Linked DNA regions of Microscilla marina ATCC 23134. The protein of the gene in region 1 interacts with the protein of each later gene in a pairwise test. Links are inferred from orthologs where the notes say so. Each region holds a gene or a part of one and is shown in the gene's direction. Other genes may lie near its edges.

What was found.
Region 2: the proteins of rfaD (region 1) and M23134_RS18190 interact in binary tests that used the Escherichia coli proteins (3 or more experiments, as listed by UniProt). The link is inferred for Microscilla marina ATCC 23134 from one-to-one orthologs.

What each region holds. Positions count from the first base shown.
Region 1 is NZ_AAWS01000011.1:72,731-83,531, reverse strand. What follows is about bases 7,993-10,801. They hold rfaD (ADP-glyceromanno-heptose 6-epimerase), read left to right. Parts: upstream 7,993-8,818; coding sequence 8,819-9,784; downstream 9,785-10,801. Other genes in these bases: aroC (chorismate synthase), read left to right, coding at 9,870-10,801; trpS (tryptophan--tRNA ligase), read right to left, coding at 7,993-8,270. In the rest of the region: M23134_RS11935 (WGR domain-containing protein), read right to left, coding at 1-1,202; M23134_RS11930 (pentapeptide repeat-containing protein), read right to left, coding at 1,372-2,529; M23134_RS11925 (DEAD/DEAH box helicase), read right to left, coding at 2,603-5,527; M23134_RS11920 (hypothetical protein), read left to right, coding at 6,096-6,338; M23134_RS11915 (DUF4476 domain-containing protein), read right to left, coding at 6,500-6,892; more of trpS, read right to left, coding at 7,281-7,992. UniProt on the Escherichia coli protein: Catalyzes the interconversion between ADP-D-glycero-beta-D-manno-heptose and ADP-L-glycero-beta-D-manno-heptose via an epimerization at carbon 6 of the heptose.
Region 2 is NZ_AAWS01000019.1:1,495-17,995, reverse strand. The notes cover bases 4,555-7,438. They hold M23134_RS18190 (1,4-dihydroxy-2-naphthoyl-CoA synthase), read left to right. Parts: upstream 4,555-5,518; coding sequence 5,519-6,358; downstream 6,359-7,438. Other genes in these bases: M23134_RS18185 (stage II sporulation protein M), read right to left, coding at 6,641-7,438; M23134_RS18195 (AAA family ATPase), read right to left, coding at 4,555-5,345. Outside these bases: M23134_RS18225 (hypothetical protein), read right to left, coding at 1-202; M23134_RS18220 (hypothetical protein), read right to left, coding at 376-864; Holliday junction branch migration DNA helicase RuvB, read left to right, coding at 987-2,024; M23134_RS18210 (leucine-rich repeat domain-containing protein), read left to right, coding at 2,280-3,443; M23134_RS18205 (hypothetical protein), read left to right, coding at 3,498-3,878; more of M23134_RS18195, read right to left, coding at 4,233-4,554; more of M23134_RS18185, read right to left, coding at 7,439-7,660; M23134_RS18180 (RDD family protein), read left to right, coding at 7,773-8,513; M23134_RS18175 (sensor histidine kinase), read left to right, coding at 8,546-11,794; M23134_RS18170 (DUF2306 domain-containing protein), read right to left, coding at 11,832-12,515; M23134_RS18165 (WD40/YVTN/BNR-like repeat-containing protein), read right to left, coding at 13,089-16,319. UniProt on the Escherichia coli protein: Converts o-succinylbenzoyl-CoA (OSB-CoA) to 1,4-dihydroxy-2-naphthoyl-CoA (DHNA-CoA).

The sequences.
Region 1 (10,801 bases):
TCGAGCACATCAGTATTTACTACGGCTACTTGTTTTTTGGGCGCCTTAATATCTTTTACCTGTGGTAACTCTCCCTCTTCTGCCTTTTTGATTGCCTCGGCGCTGGCGTCTATACAAGTAAGTACCCCATGGGTAGTCACAATATAGAGCTTTTCGTTGTGGTATTGCATAGAGTAAGCCGAACCACAAGTGGTGGCAAGTTTCCAGAGACGTTTGCCAGCTTTGTCAAAGCAATACACCGACGAGGAACTATCACCACCAAAGATAAATTCGTTATTGTCAGACGCAGCACAAGAATAAAAAGCCCCTTCGCCCTTCATTTCGGCAAGTTTTGCTCCTTCCTTGTCAAACAACTCCAGCCAAGCACTACTAGAGCCCGTTAATACAGTATCTTGAGTACGCCAACCAAACATTACGCTGCCCTTGGTGCCTTGGTTCCACAGGTTGTTACCCGTTTGTCCATCGTAACAACTCACACCGCTGCTATGCCCGTGGTATACACGCCCAGCATCGTCGCAACGCACCATCCAACCACTGGAACCAGTGCTTTTCTTGCTCCATTGCTCTTCGTCATCGTAATCAATCACAGTTACCTGTCCAGCACTGTCCGACACCCCCAGCAGCCCACTGTTGATGTCTAGCCAATAGATATCTACATCTTCTTTGATCTCATACGCTTTGCGTGGAAGCTTGCCAGTGAGGTCATATACGTTGCCATCGTCACAACCCACATAAATCCAGTCGCTGTCGGCAATGATACATTTCACCCCATCGGGCAATTTATATTGGTTGAGCACTTCGCCCTGATGGTTGAGTTTATACACCGCACCATCTTCGTTGCCCATCCAGCAAAAGCGGTCATCTATGTAAATACCAAAGGCTGCCGAGCCTGAGTCAAACTTCCATAATACAGGTGACTTTTTGGCGGTAGATTTGGTAGAAGCTATGCTACGGCGCGAAATTGCCCGTTTTTTTCTTTGCCCTATTACCGCCTCAGCATATCCTTTGCTCTTTTTGGCTTTTATTTTTTTGTTGGCTTCTTTTACCGCTGCGTCGTTGGTAGCAAAGCTTTTGGTAGACTTGGTGCCGTCAGTGCCTATGCGCCCATAGCGAATAGTAAGTTCGGTGTCATCTATTACTACTTCATAAAACTTGTGGGCAGCTCCAGTATCTTCTGAAAGCTCCAGGTATGTTTTGGTCATGGTGTTGGTTTTAATTTGGGTGGTTTGAGTAAAATTTTATTCTTACCAACCACAGTTGAGATGTTTTAATAAATTTAGTTGGCTGGCAAATATAAAGTGGTTGTATACGGTAGTTAAGGTAATAAGTTTCGAGCAATATGACAGTTTTTGGGCACACTAAAAACACGCATCACCTTTGGTTTTTGGCTTTTCTGACCAAACTTTCATATTGTGTCCAAAAATTAGTCTGCTGATCGGTCAAATCAGGTTGGTAGCTTTGCCAGAGTTGGGTTCCCTGCTTTACATTTTGCACGATCTCATTTTCCAACACTACTGTTTTTGAAGGTGAGGGAGGAGAAGTTGATATAGTCGGGGTAGACAAAGCAGCAGAGGTTCGCCCAGCTCTCATGATCGCCTTACGATACTTTATGCCCCATACATAAATAATGAGTAAGATTATAAATGGCCAAAAGTTTACCCAAAAATTGTTACTCTCAAAAAATTCGAGAAAACTTTTATATTTTTTTTCTTCGGTCTCTCCTGTTTCGTCAAGGTATCCCTGTATGCCACTTTTCCACGCATTGTATTCTGCCAATGCCTTATGGTAGCCTGCCTCAAAACCATATTTTTCTTGTTGTTTTATAAGTTGTTGGTAAGCTTGCCTCATATAAGTGTAATCGTCTAGCTCACTCGATGCATACTCTGAATCGAAATATATTTGAAACTTAGTATAATCAAAAATCATGGATTGAACGTCAGCCTTCCTTATATCGATTTTGTATAACACCTTTGCTTGCTTTACTTTCCGAAAGTCAAGAACAGCCCCGTTTTTTACCTTTACGTTTACCAACAATATATGCTGAGGCAACTGAGCCCCACTAAAGCTAACCACTTTTGCAAAAGAAGCATCAGAAAGCAATAGCTTCTTCTGAAATACTGCTTTACTAAAGTCTACCGTATCTCGAAACGACACCGCTTCAAATATGGCAAGGTCTTGAAAACTGGCTTTAGAAAAATTGACCAGGCTATCAAATCTTGCCCCATAAAAATTAGCGTTTTTGCTGAAAGTAGCATTTGATAAATTGACAGTCTTTTCAAATTTAACTCTTTCAGCTACAAAGTCTCCTAGAAAAATAGTGGATTGTGCTTTTAATGTTTGATCCAATACCCTCAACCGGTCTTTATACAAAATTTCTTGGTCTGGTATATTTTGACTGATCAAGAAATCTAACTTAAAATCACGTGTGTATTCACGCTTACTATAATCAAACATTTGTTGCGCAGGTAGAGGCAATACCCAACCCAAACACCCCGCAAAAAAAAGAAAATATTGAAGTACTTTTTTCATGAAATAAAATATGAATGATCAACATAATAATAATCAACTACGAATACTTTCGGCTACTTATCCTCTCCCTTGCTTAATCCAGCAAACTCAATACATCTTCTTTAGTCAAACTCTTGATAAAGCTCTCTTCGGTAGTAATCAGGTCTTGCGCTAAGCGCCTTTTGTTGGTTTGCAAAGCAAGAATCTTTTCTTCTACGGTACCCTTGGTAATAAATTTATAGGTAAACACCGTGTTTTCTTGCCCTATGCGGTGAGCACGATCAACCGCTTGTGCTTCAATGGCAGGATTCCACCAGGGATCCAACAAAAACACATACTCGGCAGCCGTAAGGTTGAGCCCTACCCCACCCGCTTTGAGCGAGATCAAAAACAATTGGATTTCGTCATTGGTCTGAAACTGCTCTACTTGTTGCTGGCGATTTTTGGTAGAACCATCTAAGTAAGCAAATCGCCATTGTCTTTCTTCAAACGCATTTTTTAGCAACTGTAAATGTTTTACAAACTGGCTAAACACCAACACTTTGTGCCCATTGCCAATGATGCTCTCCAGCTTATATAAAATATCATCCATCTTACCCGAACTCTCCTCATAGCCTTGATCAATCATACGTGGGTGGTTGGCAAGTTGACGCAACTTAGTAAGTCCCTGCAATAATAAAAACTGGGTTTTTGCCATTCCACTGCTTTCTATTTGCTTAAGAATCTCGTTACGGTACTGTGACTTTACTTTTTCGTAGGCTTTTTCTTGTTCGTGGGTCATGGCACAATACTGTACATTCTCTATTTTTTCGGGCAACTCAGTCGCCACCTGGCTTTTCAAACGACGTAAAATAAAAGGTTTGATAACGCTCTTGAGCTTGGCTAGTTTCTCCATGTCGTTTTTCTTCTCAATGGGCAACAAATACTCTTTCTTAAAAAATGCCTGTGAGCCTAATAAACCAGGATTAATAAATGAAATTTGTGACCATAAATCCAGTGTGGTATTTTCAAGTGGGGTTCCGGTTAAAATTAAACGATGTTTTGAGCGCAATTGCTTCACGGCTTTGGTAACTGCGGCGGAGGGGTTTTTGATTGCCTGTGACTCGTCCAGAATGACATAGTTGAACTGGTAGTCCATCAAAATGTCAATATCGATGCGTGTAATGCCATACGAAGTAACCACTAGGTCGTAATGCTGAAACTGCGCTACATTTTTTTTCCGGGTGGTACCTGTGTATACAAATATTTTGAGGTTGGGCACAAACTTATGGGCTTCTAACTGCCAATTGTAAATCAACGAAGTAGGAATAATAAGCAACGATGCCTGAGTAATTCCTTGCTCTTTTTGAGCCTGGAGCAAGGCAAGCGCCTGAATGGTTTTACCTAAGCCCATATCATCGGCAAGGCAACCACCAAAACGATACTCGTTCAAGAAATTGAGCCAGTCATAGCCCGCTTGCTGATAGGGACGCAAACTACCATTAAAACTTTGCGGGGGTTCGGCTTTGGCTATTTTCTCAAAGTCGCGGAACTGCGCCAGTTTGCGGTTCAGAGTTACCTTGGCATGTTTTCCATTTTTGAGGTCTTGAATCAAAGACAAATGGTGCTTTTTTAATTGGATATTCTCTGCATCACGCGCTTCCGAAAAAGCAAGCAATTCGGCATATTGTGCCAGCCAGGCTTCGGGTATAATGGCAATTTCGCCATTGGGCAAAGCAAACTCGGTTTTCTTTTGCAAAATAAGCTGACGCAGTTCAAAAAATGGAATTGCGAACTCACCAAACCTTACCGTAGCATAAATATCAAACCAGTCTTTGTTCTCTTTGATCTCCACCTTGATTTCTGCTTTGCCCAAAAAATATTTTTTGGTGTTACGGGTGTTTTGTTCTACCCTAAAACCGTGTTCTTCTAGCAATTGGGTATGCTCATTGATCCAACTAAAGGCCGCCTCTTTGCCCAAGAGTACATAGCCGTTTTTGAGCGGCAACTCTTGGTCTTTGAGCAATTTTATAATGTTAGTTTCATAATTTGTCTTGCGGCGTATTCTAAAAAAAGTATAATCAGTACCTTCTTGCTCTACCTCTACATTTACTTCTGGTTGTTTATCAGCTTTGAACCTAAACCGATCGTACTGAAAACTTAACTCAAACAATACCTTATAGTTACGCGGTGCATCCTTGTCATTATTACCAAACAAATCACCCGCAGCATCATCGGTATAATACTCAGAAAAAGTAAGCACAGGTTGTGCCTCGAAGCTGCGCGAAACGATTTTAAATCCCTTGGCATAAACGTCAAATGATGCTACCAGGGGTGCTACAAATTTGCGATAGTAGGTGTCTTCTACCTTGCGAGGTATCAATATAAATTTTTTGTTCAAAAAAGGCTGAATCTTTTTCCCATCTATGCCATTGGCAAAGTAGTGCAGCGTTTTGTCTAACAACAACCACGCAGGCTCATTACACACCACAATGGCATTTTTATATTGAAAATCAAGCTTTTCTCCTTGGTACTTGATCGTAGGAAAATAATGGGTATTTTCTTCGTTTCTACGAAAATGAAATAACACAGTAGCGGCTTCGGAGGCTATTTCGAGTTGTTTCCAGGTGGGTTCTCCATCACGTCCCATTTCAAACACCATTTTGTCTTCAAGCAATGATAAAATTTTTGCCCGACGCACTTTTACATAGTTGGCAATACTCTCTTGTAGTGCTTTATCGCCTTTTTCGGGATCGTATATCTTTAGAAAAAAATCATTGGTTTTTATTTTCTTGTTATAAAACTTCTTAACAATGGTTTCTTGTTGAATGGCATCAATCAGCTCTATCAGTTCATAGTCTACCTCATTGAGCCCCCGCCCAAACTCGCGGGCGTTTTGCGATGAAATGTTTTGATGCTGATAAGTAAGCTCACCTTTGGAGTTTCGCTGCACTACATAAGAGTCAAACAAATATCCCAGGTATTGGTGCTCGAACAACGAATATACTAACTGAAAGGGTTGTGTAGTGGATACTTTCATAACAAACTCATGATAATACAATGGAAAACCTCCCGATTTATTGAAGCAAACGTCGGAGAAACCAAAATTTTAAAGAATTAGACAGCATACAGCAGAGGAGGTTTTCACTTTAATTTATTGTGCAATTGAGGCAACAAAGGCATGAAGATCAAATCTACCTCTTATAAAATTTGATCAAGTTAAATGATTCGAATGAATTTGTCGAATAAACAAGGTTGCAATTCGATAAATCGCCTTATTTGGCAAAAAATAATGGTTTAAATCAAAGAAAAATATGGCGCAAGTCAAGCAAAGAAATTACATGCATAAGATATAAACATATTCTTTTTTGATCCGTAGATATATAGTATAAAGCTGACCACCTCTCATAATAATACAAAATATACTACTTTAATTTAAAGTATTCCACTTTTAAAGCTTGACAATCACTTCAATACCATTGTTTAAAGCCAAGATTTGTGGAAGTTTTCAGGCAATGTTCAACCCAATACCTGATTGCTGGATGTAAGTTTTGATATGCTTGCACCAAATATACTACGGTAAACCAACACAAATAACACTATATGCTATGAGAAATGTTCAACTAAAAAAAGGTAAGGCTGCCAAAAATCAAATACATTATGTACCCGATGCTACTTCGCTTAATGAGTATGAGATAGCTTGGGCCATTGCACATAGAAGTCACAAGAAAAATGTAGAGTACGAGGTAGATGGCGATGAATTGATTGAGTATTCGTTTGCCAAGGGGTGCTTTCACCGATGGGTAATTACTACAGTACAAGACAACAAAGTGGTATTGTCGAGTATTTGAGAAATAAGCATCAATCATCATTAGTCACCAGTTATAATGATGAAAAGCAAGAGGGTACAACCATTGCTATAAAAAAATATACTCCACTTTACAACAAGCACAAAGGGACTGATTTAATCTGAATGATAAATCAGCCCCTTTTATTATGTCAAATAAATTAGTTATTTTCTCTTATTGATGTACCTCGCCAATGTTTTGCGGGTAGATGAGTAGGTAAACAACGACACAATCTCGCGATAATTTTCGGGGTCGTGTACATAGTTGTACGCCAGTTTGGCAAACTCTAGTTTGTTGTCTTCAAAATTAAACAATTGGATCACAGTTTTAATCTGGCTCACCTTTATGCATTGCTTTTGCTTTATAAATGAGGTGGCCATAGTCATTCGCTCTTCTTCAAACGACTCTTGCTGTAATTGTTGCTTATGGGTATTAAAGGTTGCCTCACTTAGTGGTTTTGCGCATTTTTGGGCATGAACAAGTTGCCCTAAACCTACTGCTTCTATACAGGCCAACAGTGCCAAGGCAAGAAAACCAGTTTTTATTAAATGTTTCATAAGACAATTGCTTAGTTAATTATTCTATAATACGAAGTTTTTGGAGCAATTGCGCTAAAAAACAAAAAAAACCCAAGCCAATTTGTACTTACACAAATAACTCTTGGGTTAAATCAATATCTACAATAGCAAATTGAAAGATATACAAAACTTAGTTTCAGAAATAATGTTGTTGAAAGATGTTTGGTTGCTAGTAGGAACTTGGGAGTTTCATATAGTACAATGCTTTCTATCAGAGAAAATGACAATCTCATACATAAAATATTACTTTATGAATTAACAAAAACATAAAGCATTGACAGTCAAATATTTATATTTACAAAAAAAGGCAAGATTTTTTATGATAAAAAATCTTGCCTTTGTATTTACAGCCAATAGTTTGATAAACCTACCTAAAGCCCATCGCTTTTCTTGCCCGATTAAGCACTGGTGTGGCTATGTCACGGGCTTTGGTTTCACCTTCTGCCAGTTTACTGTGCAAGTCGGTCAGGTTATTCATATAATGATCAAATAGTTCGCGCTGTTTTTCGTATTTGGTCATTATCAACTCTAGCAATTCTTTTTTGGCATGTCCATAACCATAATTCCCGCCTGTATAGTTTTCACGCATTTTGGTCGCTTGGGTATCATTGGCCAACAAACCATACAGTGCAAATACGTTGCACTTGTCAGGATCTTTGGGGTCTTCTAGCGGGGTGCTGTCTGTTTCTATACCCATCACCTGCTTTTTGAGCTTTCCCTTGGGCAAAAACATGTCTATATAGTTGTTATAAGACTTGCTCATTTTTCGTCCATCGGTTCCTGGAATGGTCATCAGATCAGCATCAATACGCGCTTCTGGCAATACAAAAATCTCTTCACCATAGTGATTATTTATTCTTTTTGCCACAAAACGGGTAAACTCCAGGTGTTGCTTTTGATCTTTGCCTACTGGTACCACATCGGCATCATACAACAATATATCGGCGGCCATTAGCATAGGGTAAGTAAATAAACCTGAATTTACATTTTCGTCGCCTTCACCTCCCAATGCTTCTGACTTGTCTTTGAACGAGTGGGCAAGTTCCATCCGTGAAAACGGCATAAAACAACTCAAGTACCAGGCAAGTTCGGTTACTTCAGGTACCCTCGATTGACGGTAAAAGGTGTTCTTGTCAGTATCGAAACCAAGCGCCAACCAAGCAGCAGCTACTGCATTTACATTTCCTTCACGCACTTTTGGGTCTCTTATGGTAGTAAGCGAGTGCAGGTCTGCAATAAAAAAGAAAGATTCATTTTTTGGGTCTTCTGATAGTTCAATACCAGGCTGAATTGCACCTAGAATGTTTCCCAAATGTGGTCTTCCTGAACTTTGAATGCCAGTGAGTATCCTTGCCATTTTTTATACTAATTTTTAAATGAAGGTCACAAATATAAGAAATTTTACCAGAAAGGGGGCTTTGTCTTGTTTCAAGGCTTTAATTAACTGTTAATCAAGATGTTGTATTTCAATTTGGGATTAAAAGTAGCACTTATGCATAATTTTTCGTCTTAGAATAAGTTTACAAACCTACAGACAAATGGTCTTTTATGTTGATGGATACACCTTAAATTGATTGGGTGGCCAGTAAATCAAGTGATGATTGTTTGTATATAGTACACCATCCGCTACCCTACCGCTATATAAAGCTAAGTTTTTTTAGCACTATTTCTATAATATTAATAGAAACTATGCCTGCTAATATCAAAAAATGGGATTAATTCGTAGCTAAAAAAGTGTTTATCGCAGGTTATTCACAAATAACCTTTAAATTTGCTTCTTATTTTTCACTATATCGTATTAAAATAGGTACTTTTAAAACACTAAAAAGGCCTATAAAAATAAGTGAGAAGAGATGATTGAATGTCCCTCATTAATATAAAATAAATAGTTAATTCGATTGTAATATGATTGTAGTTACAGGTGCCGCTGGTTTTATAGGAAGTTGTTTAATTAGTAAACTAAACTCCGAAAACTATCAGGCGGTAATCGCAGTAGACAAGTTTGACAACGAAGCTAAGAATAAAAACCTGGAAGGAAAGACCATCAAAGAGCGCGTTGAACGCAACAAGTTCTTTGACTGGTTTGACAAACACCACGAAGAAGTAGAATTCATTTTTCACATTGGTGCGCGCACAGATACGACCGAGTTTAATGTTGATATCTTCAACGAACTAAATCTTAACTATACCAAAAAACTTTGGCAATACTGCTGTAAATATCACATCCCGCTAGTTTATGCATCTTCTGCTGCTACTTATGGTGGTGGCGAACACGGCTACGACGATAGCGAAGAGGTTATACCTAAGCTAAAACCTTTGAATCCTTACGGAGATTCAAAAAATGACTTTGACCTTTGGGCACTGCAACAAGACAAAAAACCTTGGTTCTGGGCAGGTCTTAAGTTTTTTAATGTGTACGGTCCCAACGAGTACCACAAAAAGCGTATGGCATCGGTAATTTTGCATGCTTTTAATCAAATAAAAGCTACTGATAAAATGAAGCTTTTTCGCTCGCACCGTGCCGATTTTAAAGACGGAGAGCAAAGCCGTGACTTTGTGTATGTAAAAGACGTGGTGGAGGTAATGATGTTTTTGATGAAACACCGCAAAGACTCTGGTATTTACAACCTGGGTACTGGTCAGGCACGTACTTTTCTTGACTTGGTTCGCAATACTTTTAAAGGAATGGGCAAAGAAGAAGACATTTCGTTTATTGATACACCCGAAGATATTAGAGACAAATATCAGTACTTTACTGAGGCTAATATGCAAAAGTTGATCAATATTGGGTATGACAAACCTTTCCATTCTCTTGAAGAAGGTGTGCAAGATTACGTAAAAAATTACCTGATGGAGCAAAAATACTTTTAAGATCAATCAATTGAAGGTTGATAGTTTTCAGCAATTTTCTATTACTTTGCCAAAATTATCAACCTTTATCTGTTGATTGTCAAACATGAATACTTACGGAAAAGCTTTTAGAATTACCACCTTTGGCGAATCGCACGGCGATGCTATTGGTGTAATCATTGATGGTTGCCCTTCAAACCTTGCACTGGATATGGAGTTTATTCAACGTGAACTAAACCGCCGTCGTCCAGGGCAGTCTAAAATAGTGACGCAACGCAAAGAACCTGATCAAGTGCAGGTCATTTCAGGAATATTTGAAGGAAAAACCACTGGAACCCCTCTTACTTTGGTTATTTGGAACCAAGACGCCAAAAGCAAGGATTACTCGCACATAGCCAATCAGTTTCGCCCTTCTCACGCTGACTATACTTATCAGCAAAAATATGGTATTCGTGATTATCGCGGAGGCGGCAGAAGCTCTGCCCGTGAAACAGCCGCGCGTGTGGCAGCAGGTGCCATTGCCAAGCAAATTTTGTGGCAACAAGGAATCAAAATCACCGCTTATACCTCGCAAGTGGGCAGTATCAAACTTACCACTCCTTATCAACACCTTGATTTTTCTCAAATAGAGCAAAACGATGTGCGCTGCCCTGACCCAACGCTTGCTACCCAAATGATAGAATGCATAAAAGAGGTGCGCAAACAAGGAGACACTATAGGTGGAGTAGTAAATGCAGTAATAGAAAACACACCTTCAGGGTTAGGCGAGCCTGTATTTGACAAACTACACGCTGAATTGGGCAAAGCAATGCTCAGCATAAATGCAGTGAAGGGTTTTGAGTATGGTAGTGGGTTTGATGGGGTAGAAATGCTCGGATCGGCTCATAATGACCTGATATATAAAGATGAATCTGGCGAAGCCCGCACCCGATCTAACTACTCTGGGGGTATTCAGGGAGGCATTTCCAACGGTGAAGATATTTATTTTAGGGTGGCTTTTAAACCTGTAGCTACACTTATGCAAGACCAGGAAAGCCT
Region 2 (16,501 bases), on another replicon or contig:
GCTGGTCCATATCTACCAATGCGGCTCCCTCGCCCCAAACAGTATCCAGCAGCTTTTCAGATACACTTAAGGGTCTAATGTATTGTACGAGTGAGTCTGGTCCATAAAAAAGCTTGCGCCCTATGATGTTGGCGTCCCAGTGTGCATAGTAAATGTCATGTTCTTTATTTTCTATCAAAATATAGTTGGTTCGATGTCCCATGGGCTTTTTGTTGAAATATTAGTTGACGAAAAGGCTTTGGTCATTGATTTTGTGTGATCAATAACCAGCAAAGGTTGGAAAGAGAATTTACATAGCTCCCTGTACAAATAAAAGATTTATTTTAACTTTTTTCAATTTTACTCAGGTTTATTTATACATTTCCCAAGGAGGCGTTAACCTTTCAAAAACAAGAGAATATGCTCTTTGTCAGCAAGTGTACTACCTCTTTCAGGGGCTTCACATAAGATAATTGGATCGTCAGTGTCAAACGCAAGTAACAATACCTCCTGGGCTGTTTTTTTGTCATATACCCCCTCTATTTTATTCAAAGAAGACAAAGAAGTCTCCATTATTTTCTCTCCTTTTTCGTCCAGAGCAAACCTCATATACTGGAACAAGTTCCAGGCTTTGTCAAACACAAAATAACGGGAAGGTTTGAAAACCCTCAAAAACAAAGTAGTAAGCACAATCACAAAAGGCACAGCACCGCCTAAAGCCATCAATATTGCCAGCCACCAATTGATACCAATAAGCTTAAGTAGTATAAGTAATACAACCATAATGGCTACACCTATCTTGAGAACAAAACTCAAGTTTTTGCGCCTGCCTTTGACGTGTAAAACTAATCTCTGGCTGTCTTGTTCCAATACTTCTGCAATCATACCCGAAAATTACAAAACATATTTACTGAAGGCAAATGCTATTAGAAAGTTCTCATTGGCTTTTTGCCAAAAATATGAGCAAGTGTTTGCCTGTGTGTTGCTCACGTTAGTATATTTGTATTATGGAGAACCTAAGAAACGAGCATATACAGGCTGATAAAGACCAACTAAGTGAGGGTGATCAGGCGATTGAAAAAGCCTTGCGTCCTCTCAACTTTGATGACTTTTCGGGGCAGGGTAAAATTGTAACTAACCTGAAGATTTTTGTACAAGCTGCCAAACAACGTGAAGAAGCCTTAGACCATGTATTGCTCCACGGCCCTCCCGGTTTGGGTAAAACTACTTTGTCAAACATTATTGCCAATGAATTAGGCACTGAAATCAAAATCACCTCTGGCCCTGTACTAGACAAACCCAGTGACCTAGCGGGGCTATTGACCAATCTGGAAACGAATGATGTGTTGTTTATTGATGAAATTCACCGCTTGAACCCTATAGTGGAAGAATACTTGTACTCGGCAATGGAAGACTACAAGATTGATATTATGCTCGATTCAGGACCAAGTGCCCGTACTATACAAATTGCGTTAAATCCTTTTACACTGATTGGCGCTACTACCAGAGCAGGTTTGCTTACTTCTCCGCTAAGGGCTCGTTTTGGTATCAAGGCACGCCTTGAGTACTATGATGCCGACTTACTATCTACTATTGTGCGTCGTTCTTGTGCTATATTGGGCACCCCTATTGAGCATGATGCTTCTTATGAGATTGCTTTTCGTAGCCGGGGTACTCCACGTATTGCCAATAACCTGTTGCGTCGTACCCGTGATTTTGCTCAAGTAAAGGGTGATGGCACTATTACTCTAGAAATAGCCAAAATGGCGTTGGATGCTTTAGAGGTAGATCAAAAAGGACTGGACGAAATGGATAATCGAATTTTGACTACCATTATAGACAAGTTTAGGGGTGGTCCAGTGGGTTTGTCTACCATTGCTACTGCCTGTGGCGAAGAGGCAGAGACCATAGAAGAAGTGTACGAGCCATTTTTAATCATGCAAGGGTTTATTAAAAGAACTCCCAGAGGAAGAGAGGCTACTGAAGAAGCCTACCAACATTTGGGTAAAACTCTGCCCAATAAATCGCCCGGTTTATTTGACTAATTGCGTTATAATTGCGTTATTTAGTGTATAACCTTGCAGGGTGCCAGCCATCAATCACTTGTTTTTAGTTAATTGCTTCTTGAGCAATGACAAAAAGAGTGAAAAAAAGAAATGATTAAGCAACCTTTTTGTAGCAAAAGTAGTTTTTGAAGGCACCCAAGTGCTTGTTTAAATTTCATCAACTGGTTTGAAAGTAATTTTTGATTCTGAAGGTGAAACTTATACAAGCTCTAAAGCTTATAATATCTATTAATTATGATGAGAAAAATACTCATTTTATGCCTGCTTTCAGGACTTTTGGTAGACACTGTTAATGCTCAACGTCGCAAACGTAACCGTGATAAAGATAAAACAGAAAATACTACCACTACTGTTACTCCTGTAACTAAAGACTCTACTAAAAAAAGAAAGCGAATTTTGCTTAAGCCTAAAGATTTATCTGATCAAATGGCTTATCATTCCTTGAAAGAAGCACTCAAAAATGTAGACAGTGTTTTTGTGCTTGATTTTCCACTCAAGAAGTTTACTTATTTTCCCAAAGACATCCTCAAATTGCGTAATCTACAGGTACTGGAAATGGTTTATAGTGAGCTCGATTCACTACCACCAGTAATTGCCGATTCGTTGGACTATCTACAAGTACTTAATCTGAAAAACAATAAACTGACATCTTTGCCCACTGAAATGGCAAAGATGAAGTATTTGAGGAGGCTAAATCTTGAATATAATTTACTGGAAGACATTCCTGATGTAATGGCAAATATGAGTGGGCTTCGCTCATTAAATATCAAGTTTAACCGTTTGTCAAAAATATCAAATAAAATTGGAGCACTTACTCAACTCCAAACTCTTGATCTTACCGCCAATGGCATTACAAATTTGCCCAAATCGTTTGGTCAACTGACCCAGCTTCAGGAACTAAACCTTCAGGCAAACCGCATCACTACTTTGCCTATGTCTTTTACTCAGTTGGCTAACCTAAAAAAGCTCAACCTTCGTCAAAACCGATTCAAGGTTTTTCCTTCACATATTTTTTCGCTTAACCAGCTGACCTCTCTCAACTTGCGAAAAAATAAGTTTTCTCAAATACCTTCGGGTATTACCCGCCTTCAACAGTTAGAGGAGTTGAATTTGCAGCAAAATGCCCTTAGTAGATTGCCAACTGGCATTGCTGCCTGGAAAAAGATGAAGAAACTCAATTTAAGCAAAAATAAACTAACCAATTTTCCTGTAGAGATTAGCCAATTATCTAATCTTGAGGAACTTAACTTAAGCTTTAATCAAATATCTACCATACCTGCTAACATTGGTCAACTCAAAAAATTAAAGCTTTTGAACGTCGCGAATAACCGATTATCTTCCGCTGAGAAGAATAAACTTCGAAGTGTGTTGCCAGTTACTACTACCATTATTTATTAGTATGGCAATGCCTTTTATGAGCACAGTAATTGTTCAAAAAAACTATTAAATCCTGTGAAATCACAACGCAAATTTGTCAATGTTTTACTAACTATTATTGCTTTTGTCGGATTGTTTGGGCTTACATCATACTTGGTAAAAAAGCAACAAACTCCCGAACCACAAAAAAAACAAGTACCAACCAAGCAGGCTGTTCAAGCAAAACATACGGCCAAGTTATCTCAAGCCAACAAACCTGTTCATAGGCCAGTGGCTGCTCGTAAGGTAAGTAAACCCGTGCAGGGCGACTTACCCCAGGTTTATCACTTAAAAAATAAGCTGAAAGCTACTAAAGCCGCTTATGAAAAGTTGTTAAATCAACATGACTCTTTAAAGAGGGTGGCCGAAATATTGCAAAAACCTACTCAAAAAGCCGAAAGTGGCAGAGATAAATAACACTATTTATAAAATAAAGCATTAACTTTGTGCTCCGCTTTTAAACCATCGTTTAAAAGCGGTTTTTTTATTTACTTAATCACCTACAAACGTGGAATCACAGAGGAAACTCCTCCGAGTATTATTTATGATCATCGGAGGGATCGCTTTTTTCTTATTGGTGTCTTACAGACCCACTAGTCATACCAAGGTATCGGCACACCCCAAAACAGACTCAAGCCTGTACTACAAGGCCAAAATTAAACTTCTCGAAAAGGAACTTAAAAGTCACCAAAGGCTTCTTAAGGCTTCTTTGATAAAGACACAAAGGTGATCAATCAGTCAGTTGTTTGGTTGCCTGAAAGCAAGTCGTTTTTATACAATCTCCCATTGGATTTTATCTTTTTCCAAAAACAGATGAATTTTGGTATTTTGCTGCTCCAGATGAGAATACAATTCAAAACAGGCATCTTCTATATAACCAAACAAGGAGGTGCGTAACCCACGTGCTCCCGTTTCCATTTCTATAGCTTGATCTACGATCTTTTCAAGCACATCATCGTCTATTTTCAATGATGATTTTACCAAGGCTAGTTCTTTTTCATAGCGCTTGAGGGTATTTTTTACCAAAATATCCTGAAGGTGTGCTTTGTCTAAAGGATGAAAGGGAACAATGCGTGAGAAACGCCCAATAAGCTCTGGCATAATACCATACTCTTGAAAATAGACGGTTTTGTTCAGGTCATTTTCGTTTAATTGATAGGCAATGGCATCGGTATAAGCGGTTTCGGTTTTGCTGCCAAAGCCTATTTGTTGGTTATGATGATTAATGGTTTTGGTAATGCCTGAGAAGGCACCCAACGCTACAAAAGAGATAAATTCGGTGCTCATAGTGTCGCGGGGAGCATACGCCGAATGACTCAACTCTTCGGGAACATCTACCTCGGCACCTTCCAGTATTTTTAACAGCTCTTTTTGCACACCAAAACCACTGACATCTTTAGTAGTGCCTTGCCCGGCAAATACTGCACTGTTTTTACTGGTAGACAACTTATCAAACTCATCCAAACATACTACTCCCAAGGCGGCAAGGTCGTAGTTACCATCTGCTGCGTTTACCAGGCGAGTAAGTATAGATACCACATCTTGCCCAATATACCCTGTTTCGGAGTAAGAGGTGATATCAATCACAGTAGTGGGTAAGTGAAGAATTTTGTTGAAAACAATGTCGACTAAGTAGGTTTTGCCTGACCCGGTAGGGCCTACCAGTAAATAGTTGTCTTTGGGTGGCAATTCATCTTTAGGTATTTTGTCTACAAACACGTTCTTAAGACGACGAATATGGCGGCAAGCCATGAGGCTAATGGCCTGTACTGCTTTGTGTTGTCCTATATAACCGTGTAAGCGAACTTTATTGTAAATGTCTTGTGGGGTATGCGGCATTTGCGTCAAGATAAAATCTTCTATGCTTTGGTAATATTCTTCCATTTTTTGATTGGTCGTTATTTCTGAAAAGATAAAAAGAAAATATTTACTGGCAAATAACCATCATTTTCCTTATAGTGAGCTATAACTAAAGCTTGGCTATTTTTTTAGCTTACCACTAACTTTTTTACCTTTATTTTTTTGTAAAATTACTCAATAAACTATCTGCAAACAATATGGCTTTAGATTGGAAAACCGTCAAAGAATACGAAGATATTACTTATAAAAAACTCAATGGAGTAGCGCGCATTGCATTTAACCGTCCTGAAATAAGGAATGCGTTCCGTCCCAAAACCATTGCCGAGATGTTGGATGCATTTACCGATGCACACGAGAGCAACGAAATTGGTGTAATTTTGCTGACTGGTGAAGGGCCTTCGCCTAAGGATGGAAAGTATGCTTTTTGTTCGGGGGGTGACCAAAATGCCCGAAGTGCCAGAGGTTATAAGGGCTTAGATGGCATTGCACGCTTCAATGTATTGGATTTACAGCGATTGATCCGTTTTATGAACAAAATCGTGATTGCGGTAGTCCCTGGTTGGGCAGTAGGTGGTGGGCATAGCCTGCATGTAGTATGTGACCTGACGCTTGCCAGCAAAGAGCACGCTATCTTTAAGCAAACCGATTTGGACGTAGCAAGTTTTGATGGGGGGTATGGATCGGCTTACCTGGCACGTCAGATTGGGCAAAAACGTGCTCGTGAGATTTTTTTACTAGGAAGAAGCTACTCTGCCGAAGAAGCTTACCAAATGGGAATGGTGAATACTGTAGTACCTCATGACGAGTTAGAAAACGAGGCGTATCAATGGGCACAAGAGATTTTGCAAAAAAGCCCCACTGCAATCAAAATGATTAAGTTTTCTTTTAACCTCATAGATGATGGGCTTGTAGGACAACAAGTGTTTGCTGGTGAAGCTACCCGCTTGGCTTATCAAACCGAAGAGGCAGAAGAAGGACGCAATGCTTTTTTGGAGAAAAGAAAACCCGACTTTGATAAATTCCCAAAGTTTCCTTAAAAAAGGAAGTACTTCAAACTACTCTACCCTACTATTTTTTTTCGCCTCGGTTTGTGTCTCCACAACCGAGTTTACGAATCCTTAGATACCGATGAATGTCGGTGCTCAGCAAAGCTAAATCACCTCATCACAGCGTCTGGAAACATTATTTTTGAAGGTTTCGATCAGCTCGTGCCTTCACGAGTTGAGGCGATGACGGTACTTGAAAAAAGCTGGGTAGAGTAACTTCAAGCGATCAGTTAACTAGCTGATCGTTTTTTATGCTTTGCCCAGGTCTTTTACTTATACCAAGCTCTCTTTCTCTTCTTCTGTTACCTTCTCTTGCATACCAAAATAGTTCACTGGATTAATTTGCGCTTGTTTGTCTAGTTTAATAGGATAAATAATGAAGTAATAAACAATAAAAGCAGCTGACACTCCAATAATGAGTAGCTTCAGAAAAATGGGGGCGTCAGTAAGACGGGTGACAAAACTTTCGAGAAAACCAGCAATGATAAACACTGGTACAAGACCTACAATAATTTTTGTTCCTTTGACCGCTCCTCGTCTAAAAGATACACTTCGTGAATAGGTACGCGGAAATAAAATGCTATTGCCTAAAGCAAAACCAGCTGCTCCGGCAATAATAATTGCAGAGATTTCGAGCGTGCCATGTATCCATATACTTAACACTGATGTCCAAAGTAGCCCTTTTTGATAGAAAAAAAACTGAAAAGTTCCTAACATAAAGCCATTTACCATGAGAAAATACCCAGTGCCAAACGAGAAAAGTAAACCCAAGGCAAAGGTGTTAAAAGCCACCCTGATATTGTTCATAGTAATAGAAAAAAACATATCGTTTTGATGAGTCCCCTTATACACTGCCATAGGGTCACCGTTTTCTATGTTACGCAATGTCATGTTTACATAACCATCCCCTAATATCAAACGGGCAAAGTGATCGTCATAGGCTGTAGAAAGCGCCCCCAGCAAACAAGCAATAAAAAAGATAAGAAAAGAATAGAAAAACTCTTTGTGTACGCTGCGAAATAGTTGGGGCAACTCATATAGCCAAAAGCTGATGATGCGGCTTCCAGCTTCGCGACGATTACGGTAAATAGATTGGTGAACTTTGGCGGCAAGGTTGTTCAAATAGGCGGTTGTCTTGCCTCTGGGGTAATTGGTGCGGGCATAAGCCAAGTCGTCAGTGATTTCGATAAACAAATTGGCCAGTTGATCGGGGTTGGGACGTTTTTTCTTTAATAAGTTCTCAAACTTTTCCCATTTATCTATATTTTTCTTTACAAAGGTGGTTTCACGCATGAATTTTCACTTTTTTTGTTCGTCTCAACAGGTTAAAAAAGCGTTTAATAACTTGTAATTTGCGGCTCATACCTTGCTGCTCTTTGCTAATGTACGCAAAAACAATGAAAAGATGAGTAGAGTTAGTATTGAAACTACCCAAAATGTTCAAATAGATTATGACCTAGCCAGCATTGGTGATCGTATACTCGCTTTTCTTATCGATCTTGCTATTATTGTGGCCTACCTTATTGTGGCCCTTTTTATTTTGTACCACCTGGGTGAATCACTCGTACAGAGCCATCTTTTTGTCCCCTTTCGGGTAATTTTATTTTTACCTGTGTTATTTTATACATTGGCTTCCGAGGTATTTTTCAACGGGCAAACTGTGGGTAAGAAACAAAGAAAAATAAAGGTGATATGCGTAGATGGTTCTCAACCTACTGTTACTCATTACCTCATTCGTTGGGTATTGCGTATTGTAGACATTTACTTATTGCAAGGTGCTGTGGCGGTTATAGCCCTCTCGGTCAATGGCAAAGGGCAGCGTTTGGCAGACATGGCCGCAGGTACTACAGTAGTAAAAGTAAAACCCAAAATAGAGCTTGCCGATCTTAGACGTATTTTTAAGACTATAGACGATGAACATTACCAACCTACTTATGAACAGGTGTTGATATTGTCTGATAATGACATTAATATTATCAAAGATCTCATAGCAAAACGTAAAAAAATACGTGACCCTCAAATTTTTCACTCGCTGGCTCAAAAGATACAAGAAACACTCAATATCACTTATGATGGTCAACCCATGCCTTTTTTACGTACAATACTGCAAGACTATAATTATTTGGCAAATAAGGAGGAGTTTTAAACAAATGCTTCATTCAAACTCAAAAGAACTATATGAGATGTAGGATCTCTATAATCATAGTTTTTATGTGCCTGAGCAACTACTTTGGTTACGCTCAGTTTAATTTCCGTTTCAAAAAAATTACGGTAAAAGAGGGCTTGTCACAATCTGCTGTTTCTTCTATCATTCAAGATCGTTTTGGTTTTTTGTGGGTGGGTAGTCGCGATGGGCTTAACCGCTACGATGGGTATACATTCAAACAGTATTATCATCAAGCAGACAACCCTCAAAGTTTGCCCAATAGCACCATTATGCAATTGTCGCTCGATCCTCAAAAAAACTTATGGATTAGCACTCCAGGCTTTTTGTCTAGGTATCAGGTAAACCAAGACAGCTTTGTATCTTACCCAATAGCACTTCCCCAAAATGCCTCAAGTGAACCCCTGATTATCAAAAAAATTTATTGGAAAAACTCACAAGAAGCATTGCTTACCTCCTCTAAAGGGGTAATTTTGTTCAATGCCAACACTCACAAAGTGAGCATACCTAAACGCTACGAAAAGTTTAAGGGAGTTCATGTATATGCCATTGCCTTTGATGCCCCCATCAGCGAATGGATTGCTACCCACCAAGGAATTTACCAAGCACGAATAAGGGACAATAAAGTAAGCTGGACTCTACGTCTTGCCAGTAAGCAAGCACCTACTTATGTAATTAAAACTTCAGAAAATGTAGTGATTGGATCGGTACACGAAAATGCTTATGTATTTGATGCACTGGAACAGGTTTTCAGGAAGGTACCACAGGCAAAAGGTCAAAAGGTAGTGACAGCAATGAAAGAGTTATCTAATAACCAAGTGTGGATGTCGTGGGGAAATGTGAGCATTTTGGATACCAAAGGCAAATACCTGAGTAATATCACTTACGAAAAAAACAACCCTTTTAGCTTATCCAGAGATTTGGTTACCTCAGTATATGAGTCACAGGATGGCATTATTTGGTTGGGTACCAATGGCTACGGACTCAACAAATTAGACCTTAACCTATCGCGTTTTGGCTACATTGGTGCTTTTCCTAATACACGTGTTACCCTTGATGAAATGTACACACAGGCAATTTATACCGCCAATGATACCCTACTCTATGTAAGTACTGCACTAGGTTTAAATATCATTGATTTGTTCAACAAAAAATCAAGGGTACTCACCAATAATGCCAGTGTACGTAGCAATCGCATCAATTGTATTGTAGCTGATAGCACCCAAAGGCTTTGGCTTGGCTCTCAAGATGGTTTGTGGAAACTTGAAAATGACCAGTTTATCAATGTAGACAACCAAGTACTTAGCAGAGATATCGGGATCAATCAAATATTACTTATAGCGCCTCATACCCTTATGCTGGCTACTGATGCAGGGACTAAATTGTGGAATTACCAAACCAAGCAATTGACCCACTTGAGCTATACCAAATCAGTAAACACTTGCCTACCCTTGCTGCAGGGGTTTCTAGAGGGCTCCAGATTGGGGCTGCGGGAGTTTGATCAGCGAGGACAACTGAAACATCATTTTAAAGCTGGTAACTCCCAATCTCCTGTTCAGGTTAACATTATTACCCACATTTTTAGAGACTCGAAACAACGAATATGGATAGGCTCCTGGGGGGGAGGTTTGACCTTATATAACCCTAAAAGCCACAAGTCAACGCATTATGGCAAAAAGGATGGTTTACCTAACCTGGTAGTGTATGGTATATTAGAAGATAGCCGCCAACACCTATGGCTAAGTACCAACAAAGGACTCAGTTTTTTTAATACCAAAACCCGACAATTCAGAAATTTCAGAGAAACCGATGGACTCCAGAGTGACGAGTTTAATACGGCATCATTTTTCAAATCGCCTTACGGCAGAATGTATTTTGGGGGCATTAACGGGCTCACTTATTTTGCTCCTGGTACTGCTTTACAAACCCAACGGTACATTCCAAAAACCACTTTGATTGGCTTTACCATAGACGGTAAGCCAGGGCTTCGTCTTGACGAAAGTTTTGGTGTGGAAAGAATTGCTCAAGCAGGCTTAGTTACCCTGGGATCAACAGTACGTAAGTTTTCGTTTGAAGTAGCCGGCTTGGGTTATTCGTTGCCAGGGCATACTCGTTATAAATACAAAATGACGCCGCTTGATACACGCTGGATAGAAATGGGCAAACGCCGCTATATTCAGTTTAATAACCTTGCTCCTGGTACTTATCAACTTGAGGTTAAGGCGGCTAACTCGGAAGGGCAGTGGGAAAACAAGGGACTCAAAGTTACAGTAATCATTACCCATCCTTTGTGGCGGCAATGGTGGTTTGTAGCCTTATGTGCAGGGCTTGCTTTTTGGCTGGTGTTTGTATTATATATTATTCGCACCCGGCAATTAGAGCGTAAAGCGCAAAAACTTACTGCCACTGTAAAGCAACGTACCCAAGAGGTAGAAACCAAAAATAATGAAATTGAGGCTCAAAATGAGGAGCTACAAACACAGGCAGAGATGTTGATTGAGAAAAATGAATTGCTGGAGGCCATCAGGGAAAACCTGGAAGACAAGGTAAGGGAACGTACCCAAAACCTCACTCAACTCAATGAAGATTTATTGGAACAAAACACCAAGCTAGAACAATTTGCTTTTATTACTGCCCACAACATCCGTGGTCCTATTGCTCGTATTCAAGGTTTACTGCAAATTATGCCCAAAGGAGTAGCCCCTGATATAGTAGGGTTTTTAAAACTAAGCATAGATGAGCTCGATCAGGTAATTCGTGATTTGGTAACTATACTGGACGTACGCAATGGAGTAGACCAACACTTTGAAAAGGTAGAATTAAGAGCCTTGCTCATGCAAACTATTCAGTCGTTGCAAGATGACATAGATAAAACCAATGCTACGATCAATATTGATCAATTTGCTCCTTTGACTTTAAACGGGGTACGCCCTTATTTTCAAAGTATTTTTTACAACTTGATTCATAATGCGCTCAAATACAGTAAAGACGATGAAGACCCAATGATTCGTATTGCACACTATAAAAGGAAAAAAAAGGTGTTCATTACTGTTGCTGATAATGGGCTGGGTATTGAGATGCATTATGCCAAACAGAAAATTTTTAATTTATACCAACGTTTTCACCCCAAACGCCCAGGCAAAGGTTTTGGGCTATATTTGGTAAAAACTCAACTGGAGGCGATGAAGGCTGACATTAGCGTAACAAGCGAGCCTGACAAAGGTACTACGTTTACCATTAGTTTTCCTCTACACAAGACTTAGTACTGCGGAACAACAGTTTTCCTGTGGTTTGATAAAGTTATGCCGTAGCTTTTGCTTTACGTTTATTGGTATGTGCCTGTAACATTTGATTATATACTTCTACTGCGCTTAGGGTAAGTATCCAACCTAGCCAAAATGCTGCCATCAAAATATCGCGATCGTTCGCTATGATCATTTGTTTCAAGATTAAAAACACCACTCGGATAGAAGCAACTCCTAAACCTATAGCATAACTACGGGCAACCCATTCGCGGTGCTGAGTAACCTCCCCCCTACGAATATGGGCATAGGCTCTATAAGTGGCATATATCATAAACGAAGCAAATAGCAATACGGGTATCAGTTCTACTACACCAGCAAAAGGCACTAAAATGGCGAACAAGATGCCAGACACAGCTCCTGTAATACTGAATACCATAAATATTTTGCCCAAAGTACGGTGCAATTGAGGACGTTTTCGGCGAAAACTTTTGCTAAACTGCATGAGCCCTATGATAAGGTATGCTGCACCAAAAATACGGTGTACTACTTCAATGCCAGGCTTAGAGGCAAGCGCAGGTAATGCATCGCGGGTATAGTCTGTACCATATAAAATATTGGATAACCAGAGATGTACTCCTTCAGGTAAAATGTAACGACTAAGGCAAGCATATACTCCTACAACAGTAAGTATACAGGCTGTAATATAACCTGCGCGTGCTAGAGCTTGAATTTGTTTCATGGTGCAATGATTTAGGTTGCCCTCATTTCACTTTGTTAGAGGTACTAATTGCTTAGAGATGGCTCCCATTTTTAGGATAAAATTCGAAAAACTATAATTTCTCGTTTTAAATTTACGAAATACATTGATTTTAGGAAACATCGTATTTATGTTTTTATGGAATGAAACTATGCTTTTTGGGAATATCAATACATAGTTCATAGCTATGGTGTGGAAATTAACACCTGAGGACGAGCTAAAAATCAAATGGGTACATACTTATTTTAATGTGTGTGTGTGTTTACATTTGGTTGTATAAGTGAGGGAGTATTGAAAATATATAAGGAGAGGGAGGGGAGGAAAAAAATTGAAGGAAGCCCTTTAATTAAATTAAAGGACCTACCCCCAACATTTTTGGACTATGCTGACACAAAGTTAATAGTTTATGCTAATTAAAAAAATCAATTGCTAAAAAAATTAGCCAAAAATACATAAAAACCTGACATTCAAAACATTAAATTTTAGTCAACGCAAAAACGCCACTAGAGTATGCTCCAGTGGCGTTATATACTTTGATTGACAAATTCTAAAAAGTTAGTCCATTTTCAAAGGTTGATAGTCTTTAAACAGTTTAGGTTTGGCATTTTCTACCGCAGTACGGAACTCTTTCCAGTCTGTGGCAAAAAATTCATTGATTTGATTCACAGCATCCTTCATTGCTTTTTCGGCAAGACGCATCATGTTTTTCTGGTTGCTGTTAAACGCACCAAAAGCATTGCTCATATAGTAAGATGCCATGCCTAATTGTTGGGTTACTAGTTTTGGGTTGCGGTTGATTCCCTTTTGTTTTTGTTTGCCCAGCACCATTTCCATTAGCTTTTTCATTTTCTTTTTGGTGTCTTTGCCTTTCTTGCGAGCTGCTTTCACGCCATCACCTTTTTGACCTTTGAGCTGTGCCATGGCTGTTTTCATAGTTTTTTTCGCTTCTTTCATGCGGTTTACGGCTTTGGTTAATACCGCTACCTTTTGCATCATTTTCTCTGCAGTTTCAAGCTTTGCTTTTGCTACACTTATTGGCTCACTCTTGCGTGGGTCAGCTATTACCTTAATGGTAGTAGAGTCTTTTTGCCCCAAGTAGCTCATACGTATCTTGTAAGTACCTGGAACCACTCTGGCACCACCTGGCTCACCTTTGCCTCGGCGTTTACGCCCTGCGTTGCGATAAGAAGGAAAACGAACTCCTTTGCGATCTAACCTCCAGTAAGTACGATTTAAGCCGTTATTGCGGGGCTTTACTTTAAGCGTTCGAATCAAAGTACCACTTTCATCAAATACCTCTAGTTTAACCTGCTTGCCTTTTTTCTTCATTTTCTTTTTATCCTTAGGGTCTTTTGTAGCAGTTTTCGTTTTACTGTCTGCTTTGGCTTTCTGACCACCCTTCTTTTGGGGCTTGCTTACCCAAAAACTCAACATTGCACCACGACGACGGTTTTGCCCGGCAAACTCACCTTGCGCAAAGAAACGCCCGCCAGCACCTTGCTGATAGCTTGCCAGTACTGCAGTAGGTGGAGTAAATACTTTGATTTTTTGCTCCATTACTTTTTTGCTACCTTCTTTGGCAAGCACCCGCAAAGGGCGAATGTCATCTAATACATACGCTGCACGGCCAAAAGTACCAATCACCAAATCGTGCTCGCGGGGATGAATCACCATATCCATAGTAGATACTGTAGGGTAACCATTTGTCCATTTTGTCCAATTTGCGCCTGCGTCTATGCTTACATACAACCCAAACTCGGTACCTGCAAACATGAGCTTAGGTTCTACCGGGTCTTGCACAAACGAGCGCATGTACCCCCATACTTTGTCGGTGTCTACCAGGTTCTTCCAGCTTTTGCCATAGTTGGTGGTGTGCAATAAGTAAGGCTTCCAATCATCGCGACGATAGTTGTTAATCACTACAAACGCTTCGCCTTCGTTGTACTTAGATGCCCTGATTTGGGGAATCCAGCTTCCGGCGGGTACTCCCTTCAGGCGGCTGGTCAAATCTTCCCAGGTTTTGCCCCCATCGCGGGTAATCTGTAGTTTGCCATCGTCGGTACCCACCCATAACAAGCCTTGCTTTTTAGGACTGGGCTCAATGACCAAAATAGAGTTGAAGTTTTCGGCACCCGTAATGTCAGGGGTCAAGCCTCCGGTTTTGTTGCTTTCTTTTTGTTTTTCCTGGTCGTTGGTGGTCAAGTCTTCCGAAATAATATTCCAGTCTTCACCACCATTGATGCTTTTGTGTACATATTGACTACCGAAGTATACCGTGTTTTTATCAAAAGGGTCTATAGCAATTGCCGCGTTCCAGTTAAAGCGCAAAGTTTTGCCTTCGGGGTGCACAGGACGTAGCAGTTCCTGGCTTCCGGTTTTACGGTCGTATCGTCCCATAAAACCTTGTTGTGACATAGAGTAACCAGTAGTAGGCGAAGTAGGTACTACGTCGAAACCATCACCAAAACTAAGCTCTTGCCAATAACTATTACGAATACCTCCCCTGCGCCATACATAGGCAGGGCCACCCCAAGAACCATTGTCTTGCATACCACCATATACATGGTAAGGCGTAGCATTGTCAACATTGATGTGGTAAAATTGCGCTACTGCAATGTTATTCATAAACCTCCAGGTCTTTGCCTGGTCGCGGCTAATGTACATTCCACCATCGTTGCCCAGCATCATGAGTTTACTATTTTTAGGGTGAATCCACATGGCGTGGTTGTCAGGGTGTACATTGTTCATATACCCACCAATCATTTTCCAGGTTTTTCCGCCATCTTCGCTACGCGAATAATTAGACCACAGACTATACAAACGATTTTCGTTTTGGGTATCTACATAAATGTCGGCATAATAAAAAGGGCGATTGCCAAAAGGACCTTTAGCCCCCACATTGCGCCACTTAAGCCCTCCATCGGTAGATTTATAAATGCCATTTTTCTTAGCTTCGATAAAAGCATATACTACATTGGGATTACTCTGAGCAATGGCAAGCCCCATTCTACCCAAGTTGCCTTTAGGCAAACCATCTTTACTGCTAAGTTTTTTCCAGCTTTCGCCACCATCAAAGGTTACGTGCAAACCTGAACCTTTGCCCCCTGATTTGAACTTATAAGGCCAACGGCGAAACTCCCATAAGGCTACGATGAGTTTGTTAGGGTTGGTAGGATCCATCACCATATCGGCTACCCCGGTGCGGTCGTTGGCAGAAAGTATTTTTTTCCAGGTTTTTCCGCCATCTACAGTTTTGTATACGCCACGCTCGGGGTGATCGCCCCAGGCAGAACCTTGCGCTCCCACATATACAATATTAGGATTGGTTGGGTGCAACACAATGCGGTGAATGGTGCGGGTTTTCTCAAGTCCCATTAGTTTCCAGGTTTTGCCACCGTCTTGGCTACGAAACACCCCTCCCCCACTGGTTTGGCTATTCCGAGGGTTTCCTTCTCCTGTACCTACCCACACTATATGAGGGTTTTGCTGGTTTACTGCTACGGCACCTACCGAGGCTATTTTTTCTTTTTCAAAGATAGGTTTCCAATCCACTCCACCACTTTCTGACTTCCACAAACCACCCGATGCTGTACCACAATAGATGATGTTGGGGTGATCATATAAGGCATCTATTGATGTAACTCTTCCGCTCATCCCACCAGGTCCAATGTTACGGGCTTTCATTCCTTTGAGCTTTTTCATGTCCAGTTTTTGGGCTTGCCCTGGCAAGGTGGCGCAAAGCAAGATAAAAACTGCCCACAAAATATTTTGTATATGTTTCTGCATAATATAAATGTTATCAATAATCCACCTTATTCAGTCGATAGTCCATAGCAACGACAGGTGCAAGTCTTTAGATACCGATGCTATGTCCTGTTCCACGGGTAGCTAACAAGTTTATAAGTTACTTTTTTTAAGTGTTTATAATTTTGTTAGTTAGAAGCCATTGTAGTAAAGCCAACATCCAT